Regions from separate parts of the Pseudomonas sp. AC247 genome, predicted to be linked through region 2. Evidence: predicted binding sites of a transcription regulator. Region 2 holds the regulator's gene; each other region holds the start of a gene.

What was found. The regulator FliA, encoded in region 2, starts transcription of late flagellar genes. The targets are predictions, from matches to a motif close to CTAAAGTTTNNNNNNNNNNNGCCGNTAA.
Region 1: a site for FliA is predicted at 5,109-5,136, ahead of ACZZ0B_RS27515 (methyl-accepting chemotaxis protein). Genes of this name have one in related genera too.
Region 3: a site for FliA is predicted at 3,271-3,298, ahead of flgM (flagellar biosynthesis anti-sigma factor FlgM). Genes of this name have one in related genera too.

Annotation. Positions count from the first base shown of each region.
Region 1 covers NZ_OZ409829.1:6,076,261-6,086,977, reverse strand. Annotated here, with positions in the region: gene ACZZ0B_RS27525 (YifB family Mg chelatase-like AAA ATPase) at 102-1,595, shown strand; gene ACZZ0B_RS27520 (aldose 1-epimerase family protein) at 1,592-2,806, opposite strand; gene ACZZ0B_RS27515 (methyl-accepting chemotaxis protein) at 3,026-5,002, opposite strand; gene ACZZ0B_RS27510 (LysR substrate-binding domain-containing protein) at 5,187-6,107, opposite strand; gene ACZZ0B_RS27505 (NorM family multidrug efflux MATE transporter) at 6,266-7,663, shown strand; gene ACZZ0B_RS27500 (putative bifunctional diguanylate cyclase/phosphodiesterase) at 7,772-9,445, opposite strand; gene rep (DNA helicase Rep) at 9,708-10,717, shown strand, end outside.
Region 2 covers NZ_OZ409829.1:3,965,907-3,976,623, forward strand. Annotated here, with positions in the region: gene ACZZ0B_RS17905 (CheW domain-containing protein) at 38-1,000, opposite strand; gene ACZZ0B_RS17910 (ParA family protein) at 1,117-1,905, opposite strand; gene motD (flagellar motor protein MotD) at 1,949-2,839, opposite strand; gene ACZZ0B_RS17920 (flagellar motor protein) at 2,852-3,592, opposite strand; gene ACZZ0B_RS17925 (protein-glutamate methylesterase/protein-glutamine glutaminase) at 3,592-4,740, opposite strand; gene ACZZ0B_RS17930 (chemotaxis protein CheA) at 4,790-7,057, opposite strand; gene ACZZ0B_RS17935 (protein phosphatase CheZ) at 7,112-7,900, opposite strand; gene ACZZ0B_RS17940 (chemotaxis response regulator CheY) at 7,919-8,290, opposite strand; gene fliA (RNA polymerase sigma factor FliA) at 8,457-9,197, opposite strand; gene fleN (flagellar synthesis regulator FleN) at 9,194-10,024, opposite strand; gene flhF (flagellar biosynthesis protein FlhF) at 10,141-10,717, opposite strand, start outside.
Region 3 covers NZ_OZ409829.1:908,272-918,988, reverse strand. Annotated here, with positions in the region: gene flgB (flagellar basal body rod protein FlgB) at 1-161, opposite strand, end outside; gene cheR (protein-glutamate O-methyltransferase CheR) at 534-1,361, opposite strand; gene ACZZ0B_RS04390 (chemotaxis protein CheV) at 1,408-2,340, opposite strand; gene flgA (flagellar basal body P-ring formation chaperone FlgA) at 2,423-3,184, shown strand; gene flgM (flagellar biosynthesis anti-sigma factor FlgM) at 3,334-3,660, shown strand; gene ACZZ0B_RS04375 (flagella synthesis protein FlgN) at 3,709-4,176, shown strand; gene ACZZ0B_RS04370 (flagellar brake protein) at 4,269-5,015, shown strand; gene ACZZ0B_RS04365 (MFS transporter) at 5,310-6,698, opposite strand; gene ACZZ0B_RS04360 (glutamine synthetase family protein) at 6,768-8,009, opposite strand; gene ACZZ0B_RS04355 (sensor histidine kinase) at 8,336-9,028, opposite strand; gene ACZZ0B_RS04350 (response regulator) at 9,025-10,629, opposite strand.

The sequences.
Region 1 (10,717 bases), 2.1 Mb from region 2:
GTGAAGGTTTGCCCTCGCATCCGTGTCGCCTGGATTCGCTCTCCCAACTACCCTTCAAAAACCCGCAGGAAGCGGCCCCCGATTCAGCTCAAGGAACGACCATGTCCCTCTCCATCGTCCACAGTCGCGCCCAGATTGGCGTGGAAGCCCCCGCCGTCACCGTCGAAGTCCATCTGGCCAACGGCCTGCCGTCGCTGACCATGGTCGGCCTGCCCGAGGCGGCGGTGAAGGAGAGCAAGGATCGGGTGCGCAGCGCGATCATCAATTCAGGGCTGCAGTTTCCCGCGCGGCGGATCACCTTGAATCTGGCGCCGGCGGATTTGCCCAAGGATGGCGGGCGGTTTGATCTGGCGATTGCCTTGGGGATTCTGTCGGCGAGTGTGCAGGTGCCGTGTCTGACGCTGGACGATGTGGAATGTCTGGGAGAGTTGGCATTGTCCGGCGCAGTAAGGGCGGTGCGCGGGGTTTTGCCGGCAGCATTGGCGGCGCGCAAGGCGGGTCGTGCGTTGGTGGTGCCGCGAGCGAATGCCGAGGAGGCGTGTCTGGCTTCGGGGTTGAAGGTGTTTGCGGTGGATCATTTGCTGGAGGCGGTGGCGCATTTCAATGGCCATACGCCGGTTGAGCCCTATGTCTCCGATGGATTGATGCATGCCAGCAAGCCTTATCCCGACTTGAATGAAGTGCAAGGGCAAGTGGCGGCGAAACGAGCGTTGCTGATCGCTGCTGCGGGGGCCCATAACTTGTTGTTCAGCGGGCCGCCGGGAACGGGTAAGACATTGTTGGCAAGTCGGCTGCCTGGGCTGTTGCCGCCGCTGGCCGAGAGTGAAGCACTGGAGGTGGCGGCGATTCAGTCAGTCGCCAGTGGCGCGCCGCTGACCCATTGGCCGCAGCGCCCCTTCCGTCAACCGCACCACTCGGCATCAGGGCCGGCTCTGGTCGGCGGCAGTTCGAAACCGCAACCCGGTGAGATTACCCTCGCCCATCACGGCGTGCTGTTTCTCGATGAGCTGCCGGAATTTGATCGCAAGGTATTGGAGGTTTTACGCGAGCCTTTGGAGTCAGGGCACATCGTGATTTCCCGAGCCAAGGATCGCGTGCGCTTTCCGGCACGTTTCCAGTTGGTCGCAGCAATGAACCCCTGCCCCTGTGGATATCTTGGTGAGCCCAGCGGCAAGTGCTCGTGCACACCGGACATGGTGCAGCGCTATCGCAACAAGCTATCGGGGCCTTTGCTGGATCGGATTGATCTGCACCTGACGGTGGCGCGGGAAGCGACGGCGTTGAACCCACAGGCCAAGCCGGGAGAAGACAGTGCCAGCGCCGCAGCATTGGTAGCCGAGGCTCGCGAGCGACAGCAAAAGCGTCAAGGCTGCGCCAACGCGTTTCTCGATCTGCCAGGACTGAAAAAACACTGCAAGTTATCCACAGCCGATGAGAAATGGCTGGAATCAGCCTGTGAACGGCTGACGCTATCGCTGCGCTCGGCACACCGGCTACTCAAGGTCGCCCGCACTTTGGCAGACCTTGAGCAAGTCAATGCAATCAAACGCGAACACTTGGCCGAGGCGCTGCAATATCGGCCGGCGACACCTTAATGCTCGGTCAGATCCACCAACGGCGTCTGCCGCACTTCGGTCTCGCGCCCCGCCTGAATTTCGGTCACACGCTTCAAGGCGTTATCCACAGCCCCCTTGTCCGCAAGCAGGCTGTAGCTGATCTGGAACTGTTTGTGTTCTTTGGGTGCGATAGTCGGCACCAGATTCAGCGGACGCTGATAGCGGCGGTTGTAGGAAAAACTGGTGCCCGGCTCCAGCCCCGTGACATAGCCCTGCCCTTGCGTATCGGTGTTTTTCCACAGGGAGAACACCGGCAACTGCTGGGTATTGAAGCCGACGGAGACACCGAGGCTGCCCGCCTTGTTATGCAAAACGGTCAGGGTTTCACCTTTCGCGTCGGCATAGGGCACAACGTTATAGACGGTTTCGTCGTAGTCCTTGGTCGGCGCGCGATAGGTCTGCCAGTCAGCCAGATCGCCTTTGGCCTTGTCGTTGAACGGCGAGACCTGTTTTACCGGTGCAGCAAAACGGGCACCCTGCTCGAGGAACGGCGTGCTGAAATTGCTGTGGTACAGCGCTTGGTATTCCTTTGGATAGTCGCCGTTGTTGGTCAGCGTATCGTTGAGTGCAAAGCGCACGCTGCCAGGCTCGGTGACCAATTCAGTGACAACCGAGAAATCGACTTTCTTGAAAGCTTGCTCTTTCAGCTCGCCGCGCAGACTGATGGCGTAGGGTGGCTTTTCGTCGATGTGCAGCGTGACGGTACTGGCCGGGATGTTGGCGGCGCGGCCGTGCAAGGTCAGCAGCTCACCATTATCGATGCCGGGATGGCCGACCCATTCGTAACCGCAGCGGGCGACCAGCTCATTGAAGCCTTCCAGCCAACCCAGCCCACCGCGTCCGTTGAGCTCGATAAAGGACGGGTTGACCACGTCCTTGACCGGCGAATCCCACCCCATGCGCACATTGCCGACAGAGGCCTGCAAGACATTCATGCCGCGGGTTGGCACCACCGAGAGTTTCATCGTGCCGTTATCGATATCAACGATGCTGACACCTTCCTGCCGCCCACCGTGCAAGGTACGCAGGCTTACGGAGAAGGGTTGGTCGGTTTTCACACCGAGCTGTTCACTGGTGATGCTCCAGTTTTGCGCGGGCTTGTTGGTATCGAGAAGGACGTAATCCCAGGCCATGGCGTGGGAAGCAGCAGTGAAAGCGCCGAGGGCGACGGCGAGTTTGAGCGGAGTCATGGCAGCAGCCTTTATTGGAGTTGTGCCATTTTTATAGCGCTGCGGAAACGTTTCAGCAAGTATGAAAGAGCAAGAGTACGAGTGTTTTATCCAGGATTGGCGGTGAGGCGATCGCGAGCAGGCTCACTCCCACAGGGATCTTTGGTGATCACAAACATTGCGACCAACCGATACACCTGTAGGAGTGAGCCTGCTCGCGATAGCGATTTCAGCCATCCATCAACGGAAGCGATCAACCTCGGAACGCAAATCCGCCGCCAGCTTCTCCAGCTCTTTAGCCGTAACAGCCAGGTTCGACACAACCTCACGCTGCTCACTGTTGGCCAGCGCAATGCTCTGCAAATTGCTGCTCAACAACGTCGCGGTGCTGCTCTGCTCCTGAGTCGCCGTAGTAATCGCGGCAAACTGCTGCCCCGCCGAACGGCTCTGCTCGTCAATACGCGCCAGCGCCGACGCGACATTGGCGTTACGCGACAGACCTTCCTGCATCAGCACGTTGCCCTGCTCCATGGTGCTGATCGCGTTGCCGGTTTCCTGCTGGATGCTATGAATCATGCTGGAAATCTCATCGGTGGCCTGGCGAGTACGCGAAGCCAGGCTGCGCACCTCGTCCGCCACCACAGCAAAGCCACGACCCTGCTCACCGGCACGGGCTGCCTCGATTGCAGCGTTGAGCGCGAGCAAATTGGTCTGCTCGGCAATCGAGGTGATCACGCCGACGATGCCGCCAATTTCCTGCGAACGCTGACCGAGGGTGTTGATCACGGTGGCGGTGCTGTTCAGGGCGCCAGCGATTTGCTCCAGCGACGACGAGGCCTCTTCCATCGAGCTGCGACCAATCTGTGTTTGCTGAGCATTTTCCTGCGCCAGACGCTGGGTCGCGCCCATGTTGTCGGCGATGTTCAACGAGGTCGCGCTGAATTCTTCCACCGCGCCGGCCATGCTGGTGATTTCGCCGGACTGCTGCTCCATGCCTTCGTACGCGCCGCCGGACAGGCCAGACAAGGCTTGCGCACGGCTGTTGACCTCTTCCGAAGAGCGGCGGATGTGCTCGACCATCGTCGACAGCGCTTGGCTCATCTGGTTGAACGCACGAGACAATTGACCGATTTCGTCGTTGCTCGATACGCTCAGGCGCACGCTCAGATCGCCAGCGCCCAAAGCTTCGGCCTGACGTACCAGATCGCTCAGTGGCGCCAGTTTGCTGCGCAGCAACCACACAACGGAACCGACCGCCAACAGCATCGCCAGCAGGCTGCCAATGGCCAATTGCGTGCCGACGCTCCAGGTCACTGCGCGGATTTCGGCTTTCGGCATGCTTGCCACCACCGACCACGGCCCGCCATCAAACGGCACCGCGACGCTGTAGAAATCTTCGGACTTGTCGCCCCAGAACTGACCTTTGCCCGGCGATTTCGCCAGATCCTTGATCACTGGAATCGCTTGATCCAACGCCTGCACACCCGCCGGAGCAACCAGCCATTTGCTCTGCTCATCGAGCAGCGCCAGCGAGCCGGTCTGGCCAATGCGGAAGCGCTTGAGGTTGTCGAACTGGGCATTCTGCGCGTCGGTGTAATCGAAACCGACAAACAACACCGCAATCACCTTGCCGCTGCCGTCGCGCACTGGCGTGTACTGAGTCATGTAGGAACGATCGAACAGCAACGCACGGCCAACATAGCTCTGCCCCGCCATCAACTTCGCGTACGCCGGGTGCGCGTGATCAAGCAAGGTGCCGATAGCACGGGTGCCGTCCTGTTTGGTCAGCGAGGTGCTGACCCGCACGAAGTCTTCACCACTGCGCACAAACAACGTGGCGACGCCGGCGGTCATCTGCTTGAACTCGTCGACTTCCTTGAAGTTGTTGTTCAGCACTTCGCTGCCCAAGTGCAGGCCCGGGGTTTGGGTGCCTGCCACCGTTACCGGCTCACTCGGGTGAATGCTCAAGCCGGCGCTGAAGCGCTTCTCGAACAACCCACTCAGACGCTGGGTGCTTTCACGCAGCGTGCCGTGAAAGGTACTCAGTTGGTCGGCCAGCAGCCGCGCCTCACTGGCCAGATGCTCTTCACGGGTGGCGAGGTTGGCCGAATCCAGCGAACGCAGGGCGAACACCGTACTGCCACTGATAACTATCGCCAGTATCACAGCGAGCGCGAGGCCCAGCTGCGAGGCGATCCGAGCGCGAGGTTGAGACATGCACAGCTCCTGGCCGAGCCACGGGATCCTCCTTGATCTCGACTCGGATAATTTTCTAATAGTGGGGGTGAATCGTGGATACCGGCACGACGGTTCCACTTGCTCATAGTCGGCGGTAAAACCGAATACTTGAGCGCATTGCGAGGGTATGGCGCAAGGCCTCCATTGTGGCGGCTCGAACGTTTCAGCCCAAGCGCGCAACGTCCGGCAGCTCCATGGCGCGGACTTCGCCCTGCAGGAAGTCGCTGAGGCGGCGCAAACGTTCACCTCCCGGACGGGTCTTTGGCCACACCAGGTAATAATTCAATCCACTGGCGACCGCAGTCGGCCATGGCAGGCTCAGCCGTCCTTGCGCGACATCTTCGGCGACCATCAACAGATCGCCCATCGACACACCGTAACCGCGCGCCGCCGCGATCATGCCCAATTCCAGCGTGTCGAAGACTTGCCCGCCCTTGAGCGAGACCTGATCGGACAAACCCATGTGCTCCAGCCAACTGCGCCAGTCGCGGCGATCCGGCGTCGGATGGAGCAATTCGGTGGACGCCAGCCGGGCCAGATCCCACGGTTGATCATTGAGCAGGTTCGGTGCGCCGACGGGAATCAGCTCTTCGGGAAACAGCAAGCTCGCCTCCCAGTCCGGCGGGAAATGCCCGTCGCTCAACAGCACCGCACAATCGAACGGCTCATCGTTGAAGTCTACCGAATCGACGTCCATCCACGCGCTGGTCAGTTGCACTTCGTTGCCCGGTTGCAAGTGACGGAAACGACTGAGTCGCGCCAGCAACCAACGCATGGTCAGGGTCGACGGGGCTTTCATGCGCAGGATGTCATCTTCAGCGCGCAAGGTATTACAGGCCCGTTCCAGGGCTGCAAAACCTTCACGAATACCCGGCAACAGCAAACGGGCCGACTCGGTGAGCTGCAAATGGCGACCGCTGCGGTGAAACAGCTTGCAGGCAAAGTGATCTTCGAGCGTACGAATGTGCCGACTCACCGCACTCTGGGTGATCGACAACTCCTCGGCCGCACGCGTGAACGAGCTGTGCCGCGCGGCGGCTTCGAATGCGCGCAGGGCATACAACGGAGGAAGTCGACGGGACATGCACAAGGCTCCTGCAGCGGGATACAGCGAAATGGACAGTTTCTACTCAGGATGAGTATTACTCATGCGACCCATCCTTTTTATCCCTTTGTGCAATAACTGCCAAGCGCCGAGAATCGATGCTCTCCTGTTCCCTCCGATATCGAGTGGTGATGACCATGCAGCATCCTGTGCGTACCGAACTCTGGGCCATTCTGCGGCTGGCAGGGCCGTTGATCGCTTCACAGTTGGCGCACATGTTGATGGTGCTGACTGACACCCTGATGATGGCGCGCTTAAGCCCCGAAGCGCTGGCCGGCGGCGGGCTGGGTGCAGCAACCTATTCGTTCGTGTCGATTTTCTGCATCGGCGTGATTGCGGCGGTTGGCACGCTGGTGGCGATTCGCAAAGGTGCTGGCGACATCATTGGCGCCGCACGGCTGACTCAGGCCGGGTTGTGGCTGGCGTGGCTGATGGCGTTGGGCGCTGGGTTGCTGCTGTGGAACCTGAAACCGGTGTTGCTGCTGTTCGGCCAGACCGAAACCAACGTCAACGCTGCCGGACAATTCCTGATCGCCCTGCCCTTCGCTCTGCCCGGCTACCTCAGTTTCATGGCGCTGCGCGGGTTCACCAGTGCGATTGGCCGGGCGACGCCGGTGATGGTTATCAGCCTCGCCGGCACCGTGGCCAACTTCCTGCTCAATTACGCGCTGATCACTGGCATGTTCGGCTTGCCGAAAATGGGGTTGATGGGCATCGGCCTGGTCACGGCGATTGTCGCCAACTGCATGGCGCTGGCATTGGCCTGGCATATTCGCCGGCATCCGGCCTATGACGCTTATCCGCTACGCGCAGGGTTATCGCGGCCGAATCGGCAGTACCTGAAAGAACTCTGGCGCCTCGGTCTGCCGATCGGTGGCACCTACGCGGTGGAAGTCGGGTTGTTTGCCTTCGCGGCGCTGTGCATGGGCACCATGGGCAGCACGCAACTGGGCGCGCATCAGATCGCCCTGCAGATTGTCTCGGTGGCGTTCATGGTGCCGGCGGGCATGTCCTATGCGATCACCATGCGCATCGGCCAGCATTACGGCGCCGGGCAATTGCTCGATGCACGGATGTCGGGCCGCGTCGGGATCGTCTTTGGTGCGGTGGTGATGCTCGGGTTTGCGATGGTGTTCTGGTTGCTGCCAAATCAGTTGGTCGGGTTATTCCTTGATCACAATGATCCGGCGTTTGCCGAAGTGATTCGTTTGGCGGTGAGCCTCCTGGCCGTGGCGGCATGGTTCGAGCTGTTCGACGGCACGCAGACGATTGCCATGGGCTGTATTCGCGGGCTCAAGGATGCAAAGACCACGTTCCTGGTCGGGCTCGGCTGTTATTGGCTGATTGGCGCGCCGGCGGCGTGGTGGATGGCGTTCCACTTGAACTGGGGGCCGACGGGCGTCTGGTGGGGCTTGGCGCTGGGCCTGGCGTGCGCGGCGGTGAGTCTGACGCTGGCGTTTGAGTGGAAGATGAAGCGGATGATTCGGCGTGAGCCTGTGTCATCAAGTCAGTTCACTGTCCCGCAGACCGACTGAGACACCTTGTAGGAGTGAGCCTGCTCGCGATAGCGGTGTGTCAGATAATGATGAGTTGTCTGACACACCGCTATCGCGAGCAGGCTCACTCCTACATTGATTATGTGTTCAGCTTACGATCTCAAGGGCGGGCTGTTGGCTTGAGCCGAAGGTCAGATACTCAACCAGCTCTGCCAACGGCAACGGCCGGCTGATCAGATAACCCTGCACCTGATCGCAGCCAAACCCGCGCAGCAATTCCAGTTGTTCCGGCGTCTCGACCCCTTCCGCCACCACTTCCAGGTGCAGGTTGTGCGCAAGGTTGATCATCGCGTGCACCAGTTTGCGGTTCTCTTCGCGCTGCTCCATGCCACCGACGAAACTCTTGTCGATCTTCAGCAAAGTGATCGGCAAGCTGTTGAGGTGTACGAACGACGAGAACCCGGTACCGAAATCATCCAGCGAGAAGCGCACGCCGAGCCGCCCAAGGGCATCCATGGTCTGCTTGACCAGATCGCTGCGGCGCATCACGGCGGTTTCGGTCAGTTCGAATTCCAGCCACTGCGCTTCCACACCACGCTCAGCGATCAAGCGGCTCAACGTCGGCAACAACTGACTGTCCTGAAACTGACGAAATGACAGATTGATCGCCATGTGCAACGCCGGCAGTCCGCGTTCGCGCAACGCCTGCATGTCACGCAGCGCCCGGGAAATCACCCAGTAACCCAGCGGCACAATCAACCCGCTTTGCTCGGCCAGCGGCACGAATTCACTCGGCGGCAGCAAACCACGTTCGCCATGGCGCCAGCGCACCAGGGCCTCGAGGCCGACAATCTGGCCGTCCGCAAGATTCAGGCGTGGCTGGTAATGCAATTCCAGCTCATCGCGACGCAAGGCCCGGCGCAGCTCGCTTTCGAGGTCGGCCATGCTCCGCGCGTTGCGGTTGATGCGTTCGTTGAAGATATGAAAGGTGCAGCCCTGCGTGCTCTTGGCCTGCTGCATGGCGATGTGTGCGTGCCACATCAGCGGGTCGGCACCACCCTGCGCGCGGGCATGAGCGATGCCGAGGCTGGAGCCGATGAGCAGACTTTCACCATCGACCCAATACGGTTCGGCGAGTGCTTCGGTGATACGTTCGGCCATCCACTCGGCGCGTTGCGGCGCGCGGCGGGTGTCGATCAGCAAGGCGAATTCATCGCTGCCGAGACGTGCCAGTTGATCACCGGCTTCGAGCTGACTTTTCAGCCGCGCGACGACTTGCAGGATCAAGCGATCACCCGCCTGGTGACCGAGAGCATCGTTGGCGTGGCGGAAGTTGTCGAGATCGAGATGCCCGAGGGCCACGCCACGTCCATCGTTTTCCGCGAGACGCGCAGCGAGCAAGGTCTGGAAACCCTGGCGATTGGCGATGCCCGTCAGCGGATCCTGTTCGGCCAGGCGTTGCAGAGTATTTTCGAGCACGCCGCGCTCACGCACATGGCGCAGGCAACGGCGCAGCATGCCGGCGTCGAGCGCGTCGAACACCAGCCAGTCACTGACGCCAACCGGCGCGGTGTCCGGTTCGTGTTCCAGCAGCAAGACTGTCGGCAAGCTGCAACGGCCCGGTGCCGGCTGCAACGCCGGTAGGGTCAACAGAACCGCGTGGCGGTTGTCTTCGAACAAACTGCTGACCGACTCCCAGCTCGGCGCGCTGATCAGCACCGCCGCGCTCCCCATCGGAGCCAGACACTCACGCAATAACGCTGTCCACGCTGGCTCTTCGGCCAGTAGCAGCAAACGCAAGGGTTCGACAGGCGTAGACAAGCTAGCTCCCTAGACTCTGCAATGATGTGGGCGGGGCATTATGCCGTTGCGATGTTCAATGACCAAATGACAACGGTTATCAAAACGTTATTTTGTGTCACGAATGAGAACATTAGCCGCAAAATCACCGCGCATCCTGCGTGAAAGTAACAAAACCGGCAAATTTGAATCGCGTGGTACGTCACAAGTCGGACAGAGCAGCACAAATCGCTGAGCCTGTTAAAATGCCGGCCCATTTCGTCAACGACTCCTGAATTTTCGTATGTCCCGACTCAATCCCCGGCAGCAAGAAGCCGTGAACTACGTCGGCGGCCCTCTATTGGTGCTCGCCGGTGCTGGCTCCGGCAAGACCAGCGTGATTACGCGCAAGATCGCGCACCTGATCCAGAACTGCGGCATCCGCGCCCAGTACATCGTCGCCATGACCTTTACCAACAAGGCCGCGCGCGAGATGAAAGAGCGGGTCGGCACCCTGCTGCGGGCCGGCGAAGGGCGCGGCCTGACGGTCTGCACCTTCCACAACCTGGGCTTGAACATCATCCGCAAGGAACACGCGCGGCTGGGCTACAAACCCGGTTTCTCGATCTTCGACGAGACCGACGTGAAGTCGCTGATGACCGACATCATGCAGAAGGAATATGCGGGCGAAGACGGCGTCGACGAGATCAAGAACATGATCGGCGCCTGGAAAAACGACCTGATCCTGCCGCCTCAGGCGCTGGAGAACGCGCGTAATCCCAAGGAACAGACGGCCGCCATCGTCTACACCCACTATCAGCGCACGCTGAAAGCATTCAACGCGGTGGACTTCGACGACCTGATCCTGCTGCCGGTAAAACTTTTCGAAGAACACGCCGACATTCTCGAAAAATGGCAGAACAAGGTGCGCTACCTGCTCGTCGATGAATATCAGGACACCAACGCCAGCCAATACCTGCTGGTAAAAATGCTCATCGGCAAGCGCAACCAGTTCACCGTGGTCGGCGACGACGATCAGTCGATCTACGCCTGGCGTGGCGCGCGGCCGGAAAACCTGATGCTGCTCAAGGACGACTATCCGTCCTTGAAAGTGGTGATGCTCGAACAAAACTACCGCTCGACCAGTCGCATCCTGCGTTGCGCCAACGTGCTGATCTCGAACAACCCGCACGAATTCGAAAAGCAGCTGTGGAGTGAAATGGGCCACGGTGACGAGATCCGCGTGATCCGCTGCCGCAACGAGGACGCCGAAGCCGAGCGCGTGGCCATGGAAATCCTCAGCCTGCACTTGCG
Region 2 (10,717 bases):
ATTCAACAATGCCGTCGCCTGATTGTTATGTCGGCTGCTATGTCGGTTTATGTAGCGGCTTGTGGCCGCCAAGGTGCTTTGCCCCACCGCTGGCGATCAACTCGGCCAGAGCGGAAACGTCAAGCAATGCACACATGTGCTCAATCACCGTGCCGGCGAGCCATGGCCGCTGACCCCGGTGACTTCTCCATTTGATTTCATTCGGGTCAAGGCGCAACGAGCGACTGACCTGATGCACCGCCAGGCCCCACTCGTAACCTTGTACCGAAATCACGTACTGCAGGCCCTGACGGAAGTCATCGCGGTAGCGATCCGGCATGACCCAGCGTGCGGTGTCCAAAACTTTCAGGTTGCCGGCCTGGCTCGGCAGGATCCCGAGGAACCATTCCGGCTGACCGAACAGCGGCGTCAGCTCATGACCGGCCAGCGAATAGATCGAGCCAAGGCACACCAGCGGCACCGCGAGGGTCAGCCCGGCGACGTCGAACAACAGGCATTCGAACGCTTCGGACGCCCAGGCCGGACGGCCATCGGTGTCCACCGGTGGCGGCGTGTTGTTCGGTGGCAGATGCACTTCGACCAGCGGCGGTACCAGTGTCTGCTCGACGGGTGCGGGTGCGACCGGAGCTGGAACTGGAACTGGAGCCGGTTCGACCACAGTCGGTTGCGGTGCGGTTTTCAGCAGTTGGGTTTGCAGCAGCGGTGCCAGTGTCGAGACCGATGCACGGACCGGCGCTGCTTCCTCGATCAAAGCCACCGGCGCTTTGGCAACCGCTGCAACGGCAGGCGCGGCAACCGGCGCAGCAGGCCTGGCCGTTTTCTGCGCGTCACGGGCCTGCTCTTCCAGCACTGCGGCCTGGAACTCGTCCAGCGCCTCGGTACTTTCTTCGACAACTTCGACTGGCGTCGGCAACGCGTCAGGAATTTCCTGCAGCAAACTGTCCAGATACGACTGCAAGGCCAACTGCGGCTTCGACGTCAACTTCAAAGGCCGATTCATGCACAGTCCCCTGTAGGAGCTGCGGAACGCTGCGATCTTTTGATCTTTTCAGGAGCGCCACAAGGCAAGATCAAAAGATCGCAGCCTGCGGCAGCTCCTACACAAGTCAACGTCATTCAAGCCACCTGCGGAACAAGTTGTTGCGCCAACAGATGCTTGAGCAGCGCGCGATACGCCAGCACGCCACGGCTCTTGCCGTCGAATTGCGAAGGCGTGACACCGGCACGGCTGGCATCGCGCAGACGGGTATCGACCGGGATGTAACCCTGCCAGATCTCGTCAGGGAATTTGTCCCGCAGCACACGCAAGGTGTGCATCGATGCCTGCGTACGGCGATCAAACAAGGTCGGCACGATGCTGAACGGCAGCGCCTGTTTGCGCGAACGATTGATCATCGCCAAGGTGTTGACCATGCGCTCCAGGCCTTTGACGGCCAGGTGTTCGGTCTGCACCGGGATCACCAGTTGCTGGCTCGCGGCAAGCGCGTTGACCATCAAGACGCCGAGCAACGGCGGGCTGTCGATCACGGCGTAATCAAAGTCTTGCCACAATTGCGCCAGACTCTTGGCGATCACCAAGCCGAGACCACTCTGCCCTGGCGACTGACGCTCAAGGGTCGCCAGCGCGGTGCTCGACGGCAACAGCGAAATACGTTCATCGCTGGTCGACAACAGCAACTGCCCCGGCAGGCCTTGCGGCACGCTGCCCTTGTGCAGAAACAGGTCGTAGTTGCTGTGTTCCAGGCTGTCGGGGTCGTAACCGAAATAACTGGTCATCGAGCCGTGCGGGTCGAGATCGACCACAACCACGCGCTTGCCCGCCTCGGCCAGCAATCCGGCTAAAGCGATGGAGGATGTGGTTTTACCGACACCACCCTTTTGATTGGCGACTGCCCAGACTCTCATTCAGTTCGTTCCTCCCGGCCGATATGCTCGACCGAGACATAGCTCAGCGTGTTAATGCGGGTGACGGAGAATTGACGGCACTCTCGCGTCCCGGCGTCTTGACCGGGGTCGGTGCAGTTTGTGTGCCAGCACGCTTCAACGCAGCGTCCGGTTGCGCATTGGCGGTTCCGGTGCCCGTGAGGCTGCGGCGCACATCGAGATTGCGCGACACCACCAACACCACGCGACGGTTCTTCGCGCGGCCTTCAACGGTGGCGTTGTTGGCGACCGGCTGAAACTCACCGTAACCCACCGACGCCAGGCGACCGGGGTTCACGCCCTGCATCGCCAGCATGCGCACGATGCTCGCCGAACGCGCCGAGGACAGCTCCCAGTTGGTCGGGTACTGCGCAGTGCGGATCGGCTGGTCATCGGTGAAGCCTTCGACGTGAATCGGGTTGTCGAACGGTTTCAGAATCGCTGCAACCTTGTCGATGATGTTGAAGGCAATGTCACTCGGCATGGCATCGCCGCTGCCGAACAACAGGCTGGAGTTGAGTTCGATCTCGACCCACAACTCGTTGCCACGCACGGTCATCTGGTTGGAGCTGATCAGGTCACCGAACGCAGCGCTGATGTCATCGGCGATGCTTTTCAGTGGATCGCTGGCGCCGGCGATACCGGCATCGATCTGCTCGGCATCTTTGACCAGCGGCTTGGCCGGGGTCACGGTCTTCGGCCGCTCGTCACCAATCGGAATCGGCTTGAGCGCGCGGTCGGAGTCCTTGAAAACGCCGACCAGCGCTTCGGAGATCTCTTTGTACTTGCCTTCGTTGATCGACGAAATCGAGTACATGACCACGAAGAACGCGAACAGCAACGTGATGAAGTCAGCGTAGGAAACCAGCCAGCGTTCGTGGTTTACATGCTCTTCCTGGTGGCGACGACGTGCCATGAGCTTATTCCCTTAATCCATGAAGCCCTGAAGCTTCAACTCGATGGAGCGAGGGTTTTCACCTTCGGCGATCGACAAAATGCCTTCCAACAACATTTCGCGATAACGCGACTGCCGCAGCGCGATAGACTTCAGTTTGGCCGCCACCGGCAGCAGGATCAGGTTGGCACTGGCCACGCCGTAAATGGTCGCGACGAATGCGACGGCAATGCCGCTGCCCAACTGCGTCGGATCAGCGAGGTTGCCCATCACATGGATCAGGCCCATCACCGCACCGATGATGCCGATGGTCGGCGCGTAACCGCCCATGCTTTCGAAGACTTTCGCGGCTTCGATGTCGCGCGCTTCCTGGGTGTAGAAATCCACTTCAAGGATGCTGCGGATCGCTTCCGGCTCGGCGCCGTCGACCAGCAGTTGCAGGCCTTTGCGCGAGTAGTTGTCAGGTTCGGCATCCGCCACGCCTTCCAGACCGAGCAGGCCTTCCTTGCGCGCAGTGAGGCTCCAGTTGACCACGCGGTCGATGCCGCCAGCCAGGTCGACTCGAGGCGGAAAAAAGATCCAGGCGAGAATCTGCATGGCGCGTTTGAACGCGCTCATCGGCGATTGCAGCAGCGCGGCACCGATGGTGCCGCCCAGTACGATCAATGCCGCTGGGCCGTTGGCCAGCGCACCGAGGTGACCACCTTCCAGGTAGTTGCCGCCGATGATGGCGACGAACGCCATGATGATCCCGATAAGGCTTAAAACATCCATCAGATACACGCCTCGACAATGTGCTTGCCGATATCGTCGAGGCTGTACACCGCGTCCGCGAGTTCAGCTTTGACGATGGCCATCGGCATGCCGTAAATCACACAGCTGGCTTCGTCCTGCGCCCAGATCGAGCTTCCGCCCTGCTTGAGCAGACGCGCGCCTTCACGGCCGTCGGCGCCCATGCCGGTCAACACCACCGCCAGAACTTTGTCGCCGTAGGACTTCGCCGCAGAGCCGAAGGTGATGTCCACGCACGGCTTGTAGTTCAGGCGCTCGTCGCCCGGGAGGATTTTCACCGCGCCACGGCCATCGATCATCATCTGCTTGCCACCCGGCGCCAGTAACGCCAGGCCCGGACGCAGGATGTCGCCATCCTCGGCTTCCTTGACGCTGATGCGGCAGAGCTTGTCGAGACGCTCGGCAAACGCTTTGGTGAATGCCGCCGGCATGTGCTGGATCAACACGATCGGTGCCGGGAAATTTGCCGGCAACTGAGTCAGCACGCGCTGCAAGGCAACCGGGCCCCCCGTCGAGGTGCCGATGGCAACCAGTTTGTAGGCTTTGCGCTTCGGTGCCGGCGAGGACGAACTGGCCGTCGACGCGCGGCTTGGCGCAGGTGCATGCACAGGGGCAGGCGCCGGACGGGCCGGAGCATGAGTGCTGTGACTGCTGAAGCTTGATGCCGCCGGGGTTGGCGCAGGTGCAGGCGCAGCCACTGGAGCTGGCGCGCTGTAAGCACTGAAACGACGATTACTGCGCGAGATGCTATGGACCTTTTCGCACAGCAGTTGCTTGACCTTCTCCGGGTTACGCGAGATGTCTTCGAAATTCTTCGGCAGGAAATCCACCGCACCGGCGTCCAGCGCATCGAGGGTGACCCGCGCGCCTTCGTGCGTCAGCGAGGAGAACATCAACACCGGGGTCGGGCAGCGCTGCATGATGTGCCGCACTGCCGTGATGCCGTCCATCATCGGCATCTCGTAGTCCATGGTGATCACGTCCGGCTTGAGAGCCAGGGCCTGATCGATCGCCTCTTTACCGTTGGTGGCCGTGCCGACCACCTGGATGCTCGGATCCGCTGAAAGAATTTCCGAGACGCGGCGGCGGAAAAAACCCGAATCGTCCACCACCAGGACTTTGACTGCCATAAACACTCCATTAGGTGCAGCGGAACGTTGTCGCCCCGCTGCCCCGGATTCAAATACGCCGTGCGGCGTAACGCTTGAGCATGCTCGGAACATCGAGAATCAGTGCAATGCGGCCGTCACCGGTAATGGTGGCGCCGGACATGCCCGGAGTTCCCTGGAGCATTTTGCCCAATGGCTTGATGACCACTTCTTCCTGGCCGACCAGTTGATCGACGACGAAGCCGATCCGCTGCGTGCCCACCGAAAGGATCACCACGTGGCCTTCACGCTGCTCTTCGTGAGCGGCGGAGCTGACCAGCCAGCGCTTGAGGTAGAACAATGGCAGCGCCTTGTCCCGCACGATCACCACTTCCTGGCCGTCCACAACGTTGGTGGTCGACAGGTCGAGGTGGAAGATTTCGTTGACGTTGACCAACGGGAACGCAAACGCCTGGTTGCCGAGCATGACCATCAGGGTTGGCATGATCGCGAGGGTCAGCGGCACCTTGATGACGATTTTCGAGCCCTGGCCCTTGGTCGAGTAGATGTTGATCGAACCGTTGAGCTGGGAAATCTTGGTCTTCACCACGTCCATGCCGACACCACGGCCGGAGACGTCGGAGATCTCGGTCTTGGTCGAGAAACCCGGGGCGAAAATCAGGTTGTAGCACTCGGTGTCGCTCAGGCGATCGGCCGCGTCCTTGTCCATCACACCGCGTTTTACCGCGATCGAACGCAGGACGTTCGGGTCCATGCCTTTGCCGTCATCGGAAATCGACAGCAGGATATGGTCGCCTTCCTGTTCGGCCGCCAGCACCACACGACCGCCACGGGCCTTGCCCGACGCTTCGCGTTCTTCCGGCGACTCGATGCCGTGGTCGACGGCGTTGCGCACCAAGTGGACCAGCGGGTCAGCCAAGGCCTCGACAAGGTTTTTGTCGAGGTCGGTTTCTTCACCCACCAGTTCCAGGTTGATCTCTTTCTTGAGCTGACGCGCCAGGTCACGAACCAGACGCGGGAAGCGCCCGAAGACCTTCTTGATCGGCTGCATCCGGGTCTTCATCACCGCGGTCTGCAAGTCAGCCGTGACCACGTCGAGGTTCGACACGGCCTTTTGCATGGCTTCATCGCCGCTGTTCAGACCCAGGCGCACCAGACGGTTACGCACCAGCACCAGCTCGCCGACCATGTTCATGATTTCGTCGAGACGTGCGGTGTCGACGCGCACGGTGGTCTCGGCTTCGCTCGCCGGTTTTTCCGGTGGCGGTGTCGCTGGTGCACGCGCCGGAGCCGGTGCAGCTGCGGCGGCCGGTTTCGGCGCTTCGGCTTTAGGCTCAGGCTTGGCAGCAGGTTTCGGCGCTGCAACAGCGGCCGGTGCCTTGGCGGCAGGCGTGGCGACAGTAGAGGCGCTGCCAGCAGCGGCGGTGCCGACTTCGCTGAACTTGCCTTTGCCGTGCAATTCGTCGAGCAGCGATTCGAACTCGTGATCGCTGATCAGATCGCTGCCCGCCGCTGCGGCCGCTGGAGCAGCAGGCGCAGGAGCCGAAGCAATCGCCGACTCCAGCGCATCGACAGCAAAGTTGCCCTTGCCGTGCAACTGATCGAGCAGTGCTTCGAATTCGTCGTCGGTGATGTCGGAGCTGTCGCCTTTGGCCGGTGCCGCAGGGGCTGCCGCCGCGGGTGCAACCGCGTCCACGGCGAACTGGCCCTTGCCGTGCAACTGATCGAGCAACGACTCGAACTCGGCATCGGTGATTTCATCGCTGGCCGCGCCATCGGCAGCCGGCGCAGGTGCAGCTGCTGCCGGGGCTTCAGCTTCGGCCTTGACGGCGTTCAGCGAGTCCAGCAGTTGTTCGAATTCGTTATCGGTGATGTCGCCCGATTCGCCTTCGCCGACCAGATCTTCGATCATCTCGGCCACTGGCGAAGCCGGAGCTTCGTCCGCCGATTGCGGTTCTGCCAGACGTGCCAGCGCAGCCAGCAGTTCCGGGGTGGCAGCGGTGATCGGAGCACGCTCACGAACCTCAGTGAACATGCTGTTCACCGCGTCCAGTGCTTCGAGGACAACGTCCATCAGTTCTGCATCAACGCGACGTTCACCCTTGCGCAGGATGTCGAACACGTTTTCGGCGATGTGACAGCACTCCACCAGCTCATTGAGCTGAAGGAAGCCGGCGCCCCCTTTTACAGTGTGGAAACCGCGAAAAATTGCGTTGAGCAGATCTGCGTCATCCGGACGGCTTTCCAGCTCGACCAGTTGTTCGGACAGTTGCTCAAGAATCTCGCCGGCCTCAACCAGGAAATCCTGAAGGATCTCTTCATCGGCGCCGAAGCTCATTAATGGGGTGCTCCTACAGGTCTAAAAACCCAAAAAACCTAAAATTCCAAAACTCTAGAACCCGAGGCTGGATAACAAATCGTCCACATCGTCCTGACCGGACACAACGTCTTCTCGTTTATCGGCATGAATCTGCGGACCTTCACCCTGCGAGAGATGTTTTTGTGGATCTTTTTCTGCAAGCATCGCGGCGCGGTCATGTTCGATGCCCGCAAAGCGGTCGACCTGACTGGCCATGAGCACGAGTTTGAGCAAATTGCTTTCGACTTCGGTGACCAGTTGGGTCACACGCTTGATCACCTGACCGGTCAGGTCCTGGTAATCCTGGGCCAGCAGGATGTCGTTGAGATTGCTCGACACCGCACGGTTGTCCGTGCTGCTGCGCGACAGAAAACCGTCGACCCGGCGCGCCAGCTCGCGGAACTCTTCAGCCCCGACTTCGCGACGCATGAAGCGACCCCAATCGGTGCTCAAGGCCTGGGCTTCATCGGCCAGACTGTTGACCACCGGCGTGGCGCTTTCCACCAGATCCATGGTGCGGTTGGCCGCGGCCTCTGTCAGCTTGACCACATAGCCCAGGCGTTCGGTGGCGTCGGTGATTTGCGACACTTCCTCGGCCTGCGGCATGTTCGGATCGATCTGGAAGTTGACGATCGCACTGTGCAGTTCACGTGTGAGCTTGCCGACTTCCTGATACAGGCCACGGTCACGGGTCTGATTGAGCTCATGGATCAGTTGCACAGCGTCGCCGAACCTGCCTTTTTCAAGGCTCTCGACCAGTTCGACCGCGTGTTTTTTCAGGGTCGACTCGAAATCGCCCTGTGAAGATTCGTTATGCTCCATAGCTCCCCCGCGCGTTCATCAGCCGATGCGTTCGAAAATCTTCTCGATTTTGTCTTTCAACGCCTGAGCCGTGAAAGGTTTGACTACGTAGCCGTTTACACCGGCCTGAGCGGCTTCAATGATCTGCTCGCGCTTGGCTTCAGCGGTCACCATGAGAACGGGCAGATGCTTGAGTTTTTCATCGGCACGCACGTGGCGCAGCAGGTCGATACCGGTCATGCCCGGCATGTTCCAGTCTGTTACCAGAAAGTCGATGCTTCCGCTGTTGAGCACCGGAATGGCGGTAGTGCCATCGTCGGCCTCGACGGTATTGGTGAACCCAAGATCGCGCAGCAGGTTCTTGATGATCCGCCGCATCGTTGAGAAGTCATCAACGATGAGGATTTTCATGTCTTTGTTCAATTCGACCTCCAAGCAGTCTTAAACGCGCCCAGCACCTGGACGCGCCACTTCAATCAATCGGCGCAGCACTCGAAGACTGTCTGGAGCACAACAGAGCAAGACCGGTGCCGTTCATCACCGCACCAGCCTCGTTCGCAGTGTCCCCACACTGCCTTCAGCGCGCTCGCCACTCCCCCAAACGCCCCCGCAAGCGGGCCGCGCACTGGCTGTGTAACTGGCTGACCCGCGATTCACTGACGCCAAGGACTTCACCGATCTCCTTGAGGTTCAGCTCTTCGTCGTAGTACAGCGCCAACACCAGTCGCTCACGCTCCGGCAAATTGGCAATCGCGTCCGCCAGCGCCGCCTGGAAGCGTTCATCTTCCAGATCGCGTGACGGCTCAAGATGAGCACTCGCGCCATCCTCGTGCAGCCCTTCGTGTTCGCCGTCCTGCAGCAGGTCGTCGAAACTGAAGAGGCGGCTGCCCAAGGTGTCATTCAAAATCCCGTAGTAATCGTCGAGACTCAATTGGAGTTCGGCTGCAACCTCGTGATCTTTAGCGTCACGGCCGGTTTTAGCTTCAATTGAGCGAATTGCGTCGCTGACCATACGGGTATTGCGGTGAACCGAGCGTGGCGCCCAGTCCCCCTTGCGCACTTCGTCGAGCATTGCGCCGCGGATTCGGATGCCCGCGTACGTTTCGAAACTGGCGCCTTTGCTGGCGTCATATTTGGTCGAGACTTCAAGCAGGCCGATCATCCCGGCCTGGATCAGGTCTTCGACCTGCACACTCGCCGGCAACCGTGCCAGCAAGTGATAGGCAATGCGCTTTACCAGTGGCGCGTAACGCTCGATCAACTCGTACTGCGCATCACGTGCCGACTTCTTGTAGTAATTCATACCGCTGGCGGTCATAGCACTGGCCCTGCCGTTTGCTGCACGAGGCGCTCGACGAAAAATTCAAGGTGGCCACGCGGGTTGGCGGGCAGCGGCCAGGTATCGACCTTCTGCGCGATCGCCTTGAACGCCAGCGCGCACTTGGAACGCGGGAAGGCTTCATAGACGGCACGCTGTTTCTGCACGGCCTTACGCACGCTTTCGTCGTAAGGCACGGCGCCGACGTATTGTAGAGCGACGTCAAGGAAGCGATCCGTGACCTTGGTCAACTTGGCGAACAGGTTGCGGCCTTCTTGCGGGCTCTGCGCCATGTTGGCCAATACGCGGAAGCGGTTCATGCCGTAATCGCGGTTGAGCAGTTTGATCAGCGCGTAGGCGTCGGTGATCGAGGTCGGCTCGTCGCACACCACCAGCAACACTTCCTGGGCTGCGCGAACAAAACTGACTACCGAGTCACCAATACCCGCAGCGGTGTCGATCACCAGTACGTCGAGATTGTCGCCGATGTCGCTGAACGCCTGAATCAGGCCAGCGTGTTGTGCCGGGCTCAGGTGGACCATGCTCTGGGTGCCGGACGCGGCCGGCACGATGCGAATCCCGCCGGGGCCTTGCAACAGAACGTCGCGCAGCTCACAGCGGCCTTCGATAACGTCAGCCAGCGTGCGTTTGGGCGTGAGCCCCAGCAGAACGTCGACGTTCGCCAGACCCAGGTCGGCGTCCAGCAACATGACCCGACGGCCAAGCTCTGCCAGCGCCAGGGACAAGTTCACTGACACGTTAGTCTTGCCGACGCCACCTTTGCCGCCGGTCACCGCGATCACCTGTACGGGATGCATGCTGCCCATGTTATTTCTTTACCTTGTCTTGCATAGACGGAGGCCACATTACTGGCTGCGCGTTCACAACCGGAACAATGCATGGCAGACCATCGATGTAGGTACAAAAACTGTTCATGAATACCTCAGCCTACCTGCTTGGTGGGGCTGTGATAGATATCAGCGAACATGTCGGCCATGGCTTCTTCGCTGGGTTCTTCCTGCATTTGCACGCTGACGGCGCGGCTGACCAGTTGATGACGGCGCGGCAGATGCAGATCATCCGGAATCCGTGGGCCATCGGTCAGGTACGCGACCGGCAATTCATGACTGATCGCCAGGCTCAACACTTCGCCAAGGCTGGCCGTTTCATCCAGTTTAGTCAGGATGCACCCGGCAAGCCCGCAACGCTTGTAACTGTGATAAGCGGCGGTTAGAACCTGTTTCTGGCTGGTGGTTGCCAAGACCAGATAATTTTTTGAACGAATGCCTCGACCGGCCAGACTTTCGAGCTGCATGCGCAGGGCCGGATCGCTGGCTTGCAGGCCGGCAGTATCGATCAGCACCACGCGTTTGCGCAGCAGTGGATCCAGCGCTTGCACCAGCGATTGGCCCGGATCGACGTGAGTCACCGGCACATTGAGAATGCGCCCCAGGGTCTTCAGTTGTTCCTGGGCACCGATGCGGAAACTGTCCATGCTCACCAGCGCGACATTCTGCGCG
Region 3 (10,717 bases), 3.1 Mb from region 2:
TCGGTCTGTGCTTCCAGCACTTTGGAGAAGTCCAGATCCCGAGCCTTGTAGTTCGGGGTATCGGCGTTGGCGATGTTGTTGGCCAGGACTTCAGCGCGCTGGGCGCGGAAGCCCAGGGCTTGTTCGTGAATGCCGAGCGCTTTATCGAAGCTGATGCTCATGTCGGGAACCTTCGGGTGACCGGTTTTTCGTAACTGAGCTTTAGCAAGCGGCGTGCCAAAGCGAAAAAACCCCGTAAACCGGGGCTTCGCGGGCAATCGGCAAAGCGGCAATGCCAGAAAAGCGGCAACAGGTTTCCGCCGAATGCCGCTTTTCTGCCGCTTGCCTTCTCCCTCACCCACACCACAGCCCCCTTGTAGGAGTGAGCCTGCTCGCGATAGCGGTGTGTCAGGCACCGATGATGTTGGATGTGCTACCGCTATCGCGAGCAGGCTCACTCCTACACGGGTTTTGTGGTGTCAGGGAGAAATTCCGCAGGCATAAAAAAACGGCAGGCCTTTGCGGGCCTGCCGTTTTTGCTGTTGCCGATGCAATCATTTCGCCTGGTAAATAATCCCCGGGCTGCACTGCACCATCTGGTAATGGTCCGGCAAACCGTTCAGCGCTTCGGAAGCGCCAAGGAACAGATAACCGCCCGGCTTCAACGTGCTGTGAATGCGCAACAGGATGTCTTTCTTCACTTCGGCAGAGAAGTAGATCAACACGTTGCGGCAGAACACGATGTCGAACTTGCCCAGCGCGGCATAGCTGTCGAGCAGGTTGAACGAGCGGAATTCCACGCGGTTCTTGATCGGCGCCTTGATCACCCAGCGCCCCGGCCCTTTCGGGTCGAAGTAACGCTGCAGACGTTCCGGCGACAAACCGCGACCGATCGCCAGGCTGTCGTACTCGCCCGTCTTGCAGTTGGTCAGCATCAGGCCGGACAAATCAGTAGCAACGATCTGCACACCCATCTTCAACTGGCCCAGGTTGCTGCGCTCGAACTCGTCGATCGACATCGACAGCGAGTACGGTTCCTGGCCCGACGAGCAGGCTGCCGACCAGATCCGCAGACGCTGGTTGGGGCTGGCCTTGATCGCTTCAGGCAGTACCTTGTTCTTCAAGACTTCAAACGGATAGGTGTCACGAAACCACAGGGTTTCGTTGGTCGTCATGGCATCGACCACCTGCTCGCGCAAACCGCTGCGCGGCTGGGTCTGGATGCGCTGAACCAGCTCACCCAGGGATTTGATGCCTTGCTGCTCCATCAGTTTGTTGAGACGGCTCGAGACCAGGTACTGCTTGTTTTCACCGAGCAAAATGCCACAGGCTTTTTCCAGGAAGACCCGGAACTGTTCGAAATCCAAATTACCCGTAGACAATGATGCCGCCTCTTAAATCGTGTTGACCGCCAAGGGCAAAACGCCCTTAGCTGATATCTGCTGCTTTGATCCGGTCGACTACCCGGGATGCCAGGTCATCAGGACGGAATTTGGCCAGGAAGTCATCGGCACCGACTTTCTTGACCATCGCCTGATTGAATACCCCGGACAACGAAGTATGCAGGATGATGTGGAGCTTTTGCATGCGCGGGTCAGCGCGAATCTCGGCCGTCAGGGTGTACCCGTCCATCTCCGGCATCTCGATGTCGGAGATCATCATCAGGAACTCTTCTTCCGGCTTCTTGCCCTCATCGACCAGCTTGCGCAAGTAATCCAGCGCCTGCTTGCCGTCGTTCAGCGCCACCACTTCGACACCGACCGTCTGCAGGCAACGCGTGACCTGCTTGCGCGCCACTGACGAGTCATCGACCGTCAAGACCCGCAGCGACAACGCCTTGGTCTGGGTCTCGACATCGACCACGCCCACCGAAATCGCTTCCGGTGTCGGCGCAACTTCCGCCAGCACTTTCTCGACGTCGATGATTTCGACTAACTGATTGTCCACCCGAGTCACAGCGGTCAGGTAATGATCGCGACCCGTGCCCTTGGGCGGCGGATGAATCTCTTCCCAGTTCATGTTGACGATGCGCTCCACCGAGCGGACCAGGAAACCCTGGGTCTTGGTGTTGTACTCCGTGATGATCACGAACGGGTTGTTCTTGTCTTTCAACGCACCCGAGCCGGTCGCCATTGCCAGATCCAGGATCGGAATGGTCGCCCCTCGAATATTCGCCACCCCGCACACGACAGGACTGGACTTGGGCATCAACGTCAGCGACGGGCATTGCAGCACTTCCCGCACCTTGAACACGTTGATTCCATAGAGCTGCTGACCGTCAAGACGGAACAACAACAGCTCCAGGCGATTCTGCCCCACCAGTTGCGTGCGCTGGTTCACCGAATCCATTACACCAGCCATGCCCAGACTCCTACATCAACGCCAAGTGTTGTTGCGACGCACATTCATTGCTAAACGGCACGGCGCTTGCTTTTTAACTCGTATGAACGCTCAAACGACATTTTTCCGACGCCTGACATCGCCCCTCCGCAGAGGGCTCTGTGCCGCGTGCGCCATTTGCTGCTTTTTTGCTGGCAGTCCTGCCATTGCTGATGCGGTTACCTTGCCTGACATGCTTATCGGCGTCACTCAGGGCTTTCTTGAGTTCACCGTAGAAGACTATCTGGCCACCAGTCAAACCGAAGGCCGCTATGAAATCGAGGTCAAGCAACTCGATCCACGTATGCGCATGCCTATGTGCGACAAGGAATTGACAGCCACTTTGGAGAGCCCGGCACGTCCTTTGGGCCGCGTAACCGTGAAGGTTCGCTGTGAGGGATCCTCACCCTGGACCGTGTTCGTGCCCGCTCAAGTCCGCCTGTTTCGCGAGATTGTCACCACCACCCGGCCACTCAAGCGTGCCGGAATTATCGAACCGCAAGACGTGACCTTGCGCGAACGCGACGTCAGCCTGATCAATCAGGGCTTTCTGACCTCGGTGGACGAAGCGATCGGGCAAAAATTAACCCGACCAACGGTCGCCGATCAGGTGATTACCCTGGTCCATCTGGAACAGGCCGAAGTCATTCGCAAAGGCGATCAAGTGGTGATTACCGCCCGCAGCGGTACGCTGGCGGTACGGATGCCGGGCGAAGCCCTGTCCAACGGCGGATTGAAAGAACAGATCAGGGTGAAAAACCTCAACTCCCAACGGGTCATCAAGGCGCAAGTCACCGCGCCAGGCCAAGTGGAAGTAGCGATGTAGAAAACTGGCGCTGATCCCGGCTGTTCCCTAAACTGTGCCGCAGCAGGATTCGCGCCGGCGCATGCAAGGTTCGTTGGTAAATGCGCCTAAAGTTTTCCAGGGGATGGCCGAAAACATGGCAAGCGTCCAAATTCCCAGAGGTTTTTATCATGGTCATCGATTTCAGCCGTTTGAACAGCTCCTCGTCACTTACGGGCAGTACACGTACCAGCAACGCCAAGGACACCGCCGAAACCGGCACCTCCGCGCCGCTGAATACCCAGGCCGAACCGGCCAGTACCGCAAAAAGCGGGGAATCGGTACACCTCAGCAATGAGGCTCAACAGTTGCAGAAGGTCACTGACAAGCTGCGCGATCAACCTGCTGTCGACAAAGCCCGTGTGGCCGAGTTGAAAGCCGCGATTGCCGATGGCAGCTATAAAGTCGACAGCAACCGTGTAGCCAGCAAACTGCTCAACTTCGAAGCCCAGCGCTAGGCCAACGCCAGCGCCAGGCTTTTGGACGCTTAAAACCCAAGGCCAGCCATGCACGACACTAATTTATTGCAACTGATCATCGACGACTTTGCTCCAGCTCAACAATTGCTGGAGTTATTGCAAACCGAGTCCCTCGCTTTGCACGGTCGTGACATGCCCCTGCTGGAAGAAGTTCTGGCACGCAAACAGGCGCTGATCATTCTGCTCGAACAGCATGGCCGCAAACGCAGCGAAATCCTCGCCAGCCTTAACCTGCCGACCAATCGGCAGGGGCTTGAGCAATTGGCCAGCCAATCGAGCATTGGCGAACAATTGCTCAGCCAGAGCGATTTCCTCACCGACCTCATCGCGCAATGCCAGGCGGCCAACGTCAACAATGGCCAATCGATCCTGGTCCAGCAGGCCGCCACGGCCAATCAGCTGAAGATCCTCACCGGCGGCGAGCCGCCAGCGCTCTACGACGCCAGCGGTGCCTTCTCCAAGCTTGCGAAGCCGCGCGCGCTCAGTCAGGCGTGAGCCGTTCGATGCCTGCGCTCTATCAACCTGCGAAACATGCTGGCAAAATGCTGGCTAGTCGTAGTCAAATTTTGTCTGGAGATTGATTCAACGTGTCCAACGTCCTTAGCGCGGATGATGCTCCGCAGCCACCAAAGGTGCTCACTACACCTCTGGAAATCTCCAGCAACCTGCGCCAGCTGCAAGAAAGCCATGATCCGCTGATCATCACCTTCCACGAGCGCAGCCAGCGTTTCCAGAGTTACCTGATCAAGGTCGACCGTGACACCGGGACGATCGCTCTGGACGAAATGATCCCGCGCGACGGCGAGCGTTTCTTGCAGGCCGGTGAGCCGTTCAAGGTCGAAGGCTTCCACGATGGCGTGCGCATCGCCTGGGAATGCGACGGTACGTTGAACATCGAAGAATCCGAAGGTGATCGCTTTTACACCGGCGAGCTGCCGACCGAAGTGGTTTACCACCAGCGTCGCAATGCATTTCGCGCCGCGCTGAAACTGACCGATCTGGTCAGCGTTGAACTTGGCGGCGAAAAGCTCAAGGCGCCGATCAACGGCAAGCTGCTGGATATTTCCGCCACCGGTTGCAAACTGCGCTTCGAAGGCGACATCACTGACCGCCTGCAACTGGGCCAGGTCTACGATCGCCTGATCGCCCCGCCACTGTTCGGCAACCAGCCGACCTCCGTCGAACTGCGTTATCTGCACTTCGAAGAAAAACTCAACATCACCTTTGCCGGTTTGCGCTTCCACAACATCAGTGGCCAGGCTGCCCGCAACGTTGAGCGTTTTGTGTATCAATTGCAGCGTGAAGCACGGCGTTTCGACAAAGACGACATGTGATTCAGACGCGCAAACAAGAAGGGCAGTCCTTGGCGGGACTGCCCTTTTTTGTACCTGCTCCAATGATCCGACAGCAATGAGCTCCCTGTGGTGAGGGGATTTATCCCCGATGGGCTGCGAAGCGGCCCCAAATACTGACCCCGCATTTCTCCTGACTGATCGCATTGAATGGCTGGCGGCTGCTGCGCAACCGAAGGGGATAAATCCCCTCGCCACAGAGACTGTGGCCGACTGCACAGACTCTGTTCACTGCAGAGTCATAGGCTCACTACTGATGGCTGCGACTCCAGGATATCAAGGTCTGCCACCACTGATGTCCGGTGTCGGTTTATCGCTGTCGTCATCCGCACCAGCCCCAACCACAGGTTCAGGCTGCACCTCAGGCTCCGGATCAGGTTGCGACTCAGGCTCCGGTGCCACGGTGTTCTGCATCTGATCCTGCACTACCTGCTCATCCACGCGCGGGTCCAGCGCAGCCACCAGTGGCGAACTGGACATGCTGTCCGGCATCGCCACGTGATGCAGTGGTGCATCGTCGACCTGATGCAAGTTGGTTACAGCTTTCGGGCGGATCCGCCACACCAGCACCAGGGCAAAGAAGCTGAAGAACGCATACAGACTCTGGCTGCCAAACAGCTTCATCAGCACACCCGCGAGTAACGGCCCGATGCTCGCACCGACACCGTAGGTCACCAACAGCATCGCCGTCAGCGAAACCCGGCGATCACCCTCGACGTGGTCATTGGAGAAGGCCACCGCCAGCGGGTACAGACAGAACTGCACCAGCGAACAGAAGAAACCGACAATGAACAGCACCTCCAGCGGCACCTGCGGCATGATCGCCAACGGCAACGCCGCGACCGCCAGAAACCCGGCAAAACAGCGAATCAGCAAGGCCCGGTCGTAACGGTCGGACAACCAGCCCAACGGCCACTGCACCAACAAACCGGCAAAGATGCAGCTACCCATGAACAAACCGACCTGTTCGGTCGACAGCCCTTGCTGCGAGGCATACAAAGGTGCCAGACCGTAGAACGAACCGATGATCAGACCGGCACCGAGCACGGTACTCAGCGACTGCGGCACGCGCTTGATAAAGAAGCGCGGCTCCATCGGCGCCGGATGCAGCGGCGCCGGGTGAATCCGTCGCGTCAATGTCACCGGGACCAGGCACAGCGCAAAGCACAGGGCGACCAGCATCAGCAGCTCCAGGCCCAGGCCCGGGTGCATGACCAGAATCAGTTGGCCCAGCACCAGGCCAAGATACGAAGCGATCATGTAGCCACTGAACACCAACCCCCGCTGGTTGGCATCCGCCTGCTCATTGAGCCAGCTTTCGATCACCATGTATTGGCACATCATGCCCAGACCGACGATGGTCCGCAGTACCAGCCATGCCGGCAGCCAATCGACCAGACCATGACCGAGCACCGCCGCCCCGACAATGCCGGCACACGCCGAATACGCCCGGATATGCCCGACCCGCGCAATCAGCCGGTGGCCAATCTTGCCGCCCAGCACCAGACCGAAATAGTTGGCCGCCATCAGCGCGCCGACCCACAGCCCATCGACATGGTCAGCGGCCAGGCGCAACGCCAGGTAAGTAGAGAGAAGGCCCGAGCCGATCAACATCATCAGCGAGGCGAAATACAGCGCTCGAAAGGATTTCCAGATTTGGCGCATCGGCGTTCCGAGCGGCTCCTTGCAGTGAATACCGGGCTATCAAAACGATAGCCCGATGGCGACAGTTCGTCAGGCCTGGGCTGCTAGAACACGCCGTTCCCAGGGAGTGATTTCATCAAAGAAGCTGGTCAACTCCATGGTCTTCGAAGCGATGTAGCCTTCGATGAACTCCTGTCCGAACAGTTCCCTCGCCAATTGGCTACGTTTCAGACGATCAAGCGCGGCATGCAAGGTACATGGCAGCGAAAGGTTGTCCGGCACCTCGAACTCCCCTTGAATGGCTTCAGTCGGCTCCAGCTCATGCTCGATACCGTGCAAGCCCGCAGCCAGACTGGCGGCAATCGCCAGATACGGGTTGGCGTCGGCGCCTGGCAAACGGTTTTCGACCCGACGAGCGACCGGCGAACTGGCGGGAATACGCAAGCCGGCGGCGCGATTGTCATGGGACCAGCAGGCGTTGTTCGGCGATGCGTACGGATGGCACAAGCGCTGGTAGGAGTTCACATTGGGTGCAAACAGTGCGGTGAACTCGGCCATGCCCGCCTGCTGCCCACCGATGAAGTGGCGGAAAATTGCCGTCGGCTGGCCGTTTTCGTCGCTGAAGACATTCTTGCCACTGTTGATGTCGACGATGCTCTGGTGAATATGCATCGAACTGCCCGGCGTATGCGCCAGCGGCTTGGCCATGCACACCACGGTCAGACCGTGCTTGAGCGCGACTTCTTTGAGCAGGTGTTTGAACAGAAACGTCTGATCGGCCAGCAGCAACGGATCGCCGTGCAGCAGATTGATCTCGAATTGGCTGACGCCCATTTCGTGCATGAAAGTGTCGCGCGGCAGGCCGAGGGCGGCCATGCATTTGTAGACTTCGCTAAAGAACGGACGCAGACCGTTGTTGGAACTGACGCTGAACGCCGACTGGCCATCTTCGCGACGACCGTCGAGGCCGACCGGAGGGCGAAAGGGTTGGGTCGGGTCGGTGTTGGGGGCGAAGATAAAGAATTCCAGCTCGGTCGCCACCACCGGCGCCAGACCGCGCGCCGCGTAACGTGCGATGACCTTCTTCAACTGGCCACGGGTCGACAGATTGGAGCTTTCGCCGGTTAGTTCATCGGCGTCGCAAATGGCCAGGGCACGCGGATCGTCGCTCCACGGCAAGCGATGGATCTGGCTCGGTTCGGCAATCAGGGCGAGATCGCCGTCATCGCTGCCGTAAAACCGCGCCGCGGGATAACCACCCATGATGCATTGCAGCAGCACACCACGCGCCAGCTGCAAACGCCGCCCTTCGAGGAAACCCTCAGCGGTCATTACCTTGCCTCGCGGCACGCCATTCAAATCCGGCGTGACACATTCAATCTCATCAATGCCCGTCAATCGCTGTGCGAGTGAACGCTGGCCATCGGTTGTCATGACGCTATCCTTGTTATTGTGCGAGCCGCGAACGGCGACTCGTACAAAATAGGCTTCGGCTGTTCGCAATATCAAGCAGCGTCACACAAAATAACCACACCCGAAAGCGCCCTCTGTAGGAGCTGCCGAAGGCTCGGGCCGCGATCGGACGATCTTTTGATCTTGCTTTCAAGAACAACATCAAAAGATCGCAGCCTTCGGCAGCTCCTACACAGGGCATGCTTTCAGGGCAGGTAGAGGCTGAATATGCCGCCGCCCAACGGGCCGCCGTTGCGGATTTCCGTGCGACCTTCAACACCGTTGCGCTGATGCAGCGCTGCGATGCGGTTGGCGAAGTACAAACCGAGCCCGGTGCTGCCACTGCTGTGGTTGATGCCCTGCACGTAATCGGCCTGACGCTCGAGCATCTCGGCCGGGTAACCGTCGCCGTCGTCGTTGATGCTCAGGATCAATTGCCCGGCCTCGTCGCTGACGGTAATCAGCAGAGATTCGCGGGCATAGCGAATCGCATTGTTGATGCAGTTGCCGAGCACCGAGGCGACCAGCTCGCGATCGAAGAACCCCAGCGGGCTCAGCGGATCAACTTCATAAGTGGCGACGATGCCGCGACTGGCGAACACCTCTTGATGCGATGCCAATTGCGCTTCGATAAAGTCATCGAGCTCGTGATAGGCCGGTTGCAGTGGCAGCTGGTTGACGCCGAGCTTATACAGCCCGAGCAACTGCACCAGCATGCCGTTGAGATGGGCGAACTCGAAGTCGATCACGCCCGGCTCCGTGCCTTGGCGCTGCGCCTCAGGCAAACGCGCCAGCCATTGGCTGTGAGCCTGCATGAGCATGGCCAGCGAGTTTTTCATGTCGTGGACGGTGGAGGCGATCACCGTGGAAAAATCCAAAGCCTGCGGGTCGTGGTTCATTCGCCAAACGCCTTGCTTTTCAGCTTCTGATAACGCGCATGACGCGCGTCGGTGTCGGGCATCAGGCCAACCATTTTCAGGCAGGCCCGACATTCTTCCAGCTCCGCCGACGGCACCGACGTGTCGGTGCCGTGCAGCAGCGACTGGGCCATGTTCAGCGCGATACTGATGTTCTTCGGTTGCATCTTCAGCGCCTTGCGGAACACCTCGCGGGCCTCCACCAGATTGCCGGTCTTGTACACGCGCACGCCCTGACGGTTGAGGTCGGCAGCGGCGTTACTGGAGCTGAGGATAGTCGGGTCGTCGGTGAGCTTGGCGATGTCTTTCATCACCGCCGGATCATCACCGTAGATCTCCGCGCAGCTCTTGAGCATCGAGGTGCCCGCCTCGGCCTGACCGAGCATTTGCAGTTGCTTGGCGACTAGCAGCGCCGCCTCCGGACTCATGAACTGCTCCATGCCGTCGAGGCGCATCAACGCTTGCTCGGTGAGCTTGTCGGCGGTCTCGGCATCATTGAGCAGCAGGCTGGTGGCCTTCATCAGGCGCGCACGAATCTGCAGGCCCGGATCGGTCGGGTTCTCTTTGGCCACTGCACTGAGCGTAGTGTTGATCTCCAGCCGCGTGCGCGTGTCGAGACCGCGCTCGCTGCCCTTGCTGATCAGCGCATGGGCCAGGCCAAGGTTACTTTCCGGATCCTTGAATCGCGACTGTGCGCCTTGCGCCACGGCTTGCCGATAGGCGCGCGAGGCGGTGTCGAAATCTTCATTGGCCATCGCCAGTTTGCCGAGCAAGGCCTGGCGACGTACCGCCAGCGGCGACAGACGAATCGCCTCTTCCAGCACCTGCTGTGCGCCTTTGGTGTCACCTTCGGACACCAGCACGTCGGCCATGCCGTCATACAGCGAAGGCATCATCGGAAACATCTTCAAGGCTTTTTCGTAAACACCTTTGGCCTGTGCCACCTGACCGCGCTTGAACAACAATTTGCCCAGCCCGGCGAACGCCCATGGCAGCGGTCGGTCAGCGATGATGCTGTCGTAAAGACGCTCCAGCGCTTCATTCTGGTTCATGTCGCGCAATGCATCGGCACGGTAGCGCAGGCACAGCGGCGAATAACGAATGTCCTGCTTGCACAGAGCGATGCAAGCGTTAAGCACCTCGACCGGTTTGCCGCGATCGAGGGCTTGCAGAATCGGTTTGAGCAACGTCTTGCGCTGCTCCAGACGCTCCAGGCGCTGGGCCAGGCCTGAGCGGTTGAACGGTTTGGTCAGGTAAGCATCGGGCTCGTGCTCCAGGGCACTGAGCACCATCGCCTGACTGGTCTCGGCGGTGACCATGACGAACACCGCCTCATGGCTGATGAGCTTTTCCAGCATCAGGTCTTCGAGTACCTGCTGGCCGTTCTTCTTGCCGTCGCCGAGGTGGAAATCCTGCAGGATGAAATCGTAGGACTTCTGCGCACACATCTTCAGCGCCTGCTCGCCGGTGTCGGCGGTGTCGACGTCCTTGACCCCGAGCTCGCGCAGCATTGAACGAACGGAACTGCGGAAATCCGAGAAATCATCGACGATCAGAAAACTCTTTTGGTGATACGACAGCATCGAAGATTTCCAGGCAATTGAAGTGAGGGCAATTTCAGGCGCGCAGATGATAGCTGGCGGCCAAATGCTATCAAGCGATTTCGCGCGA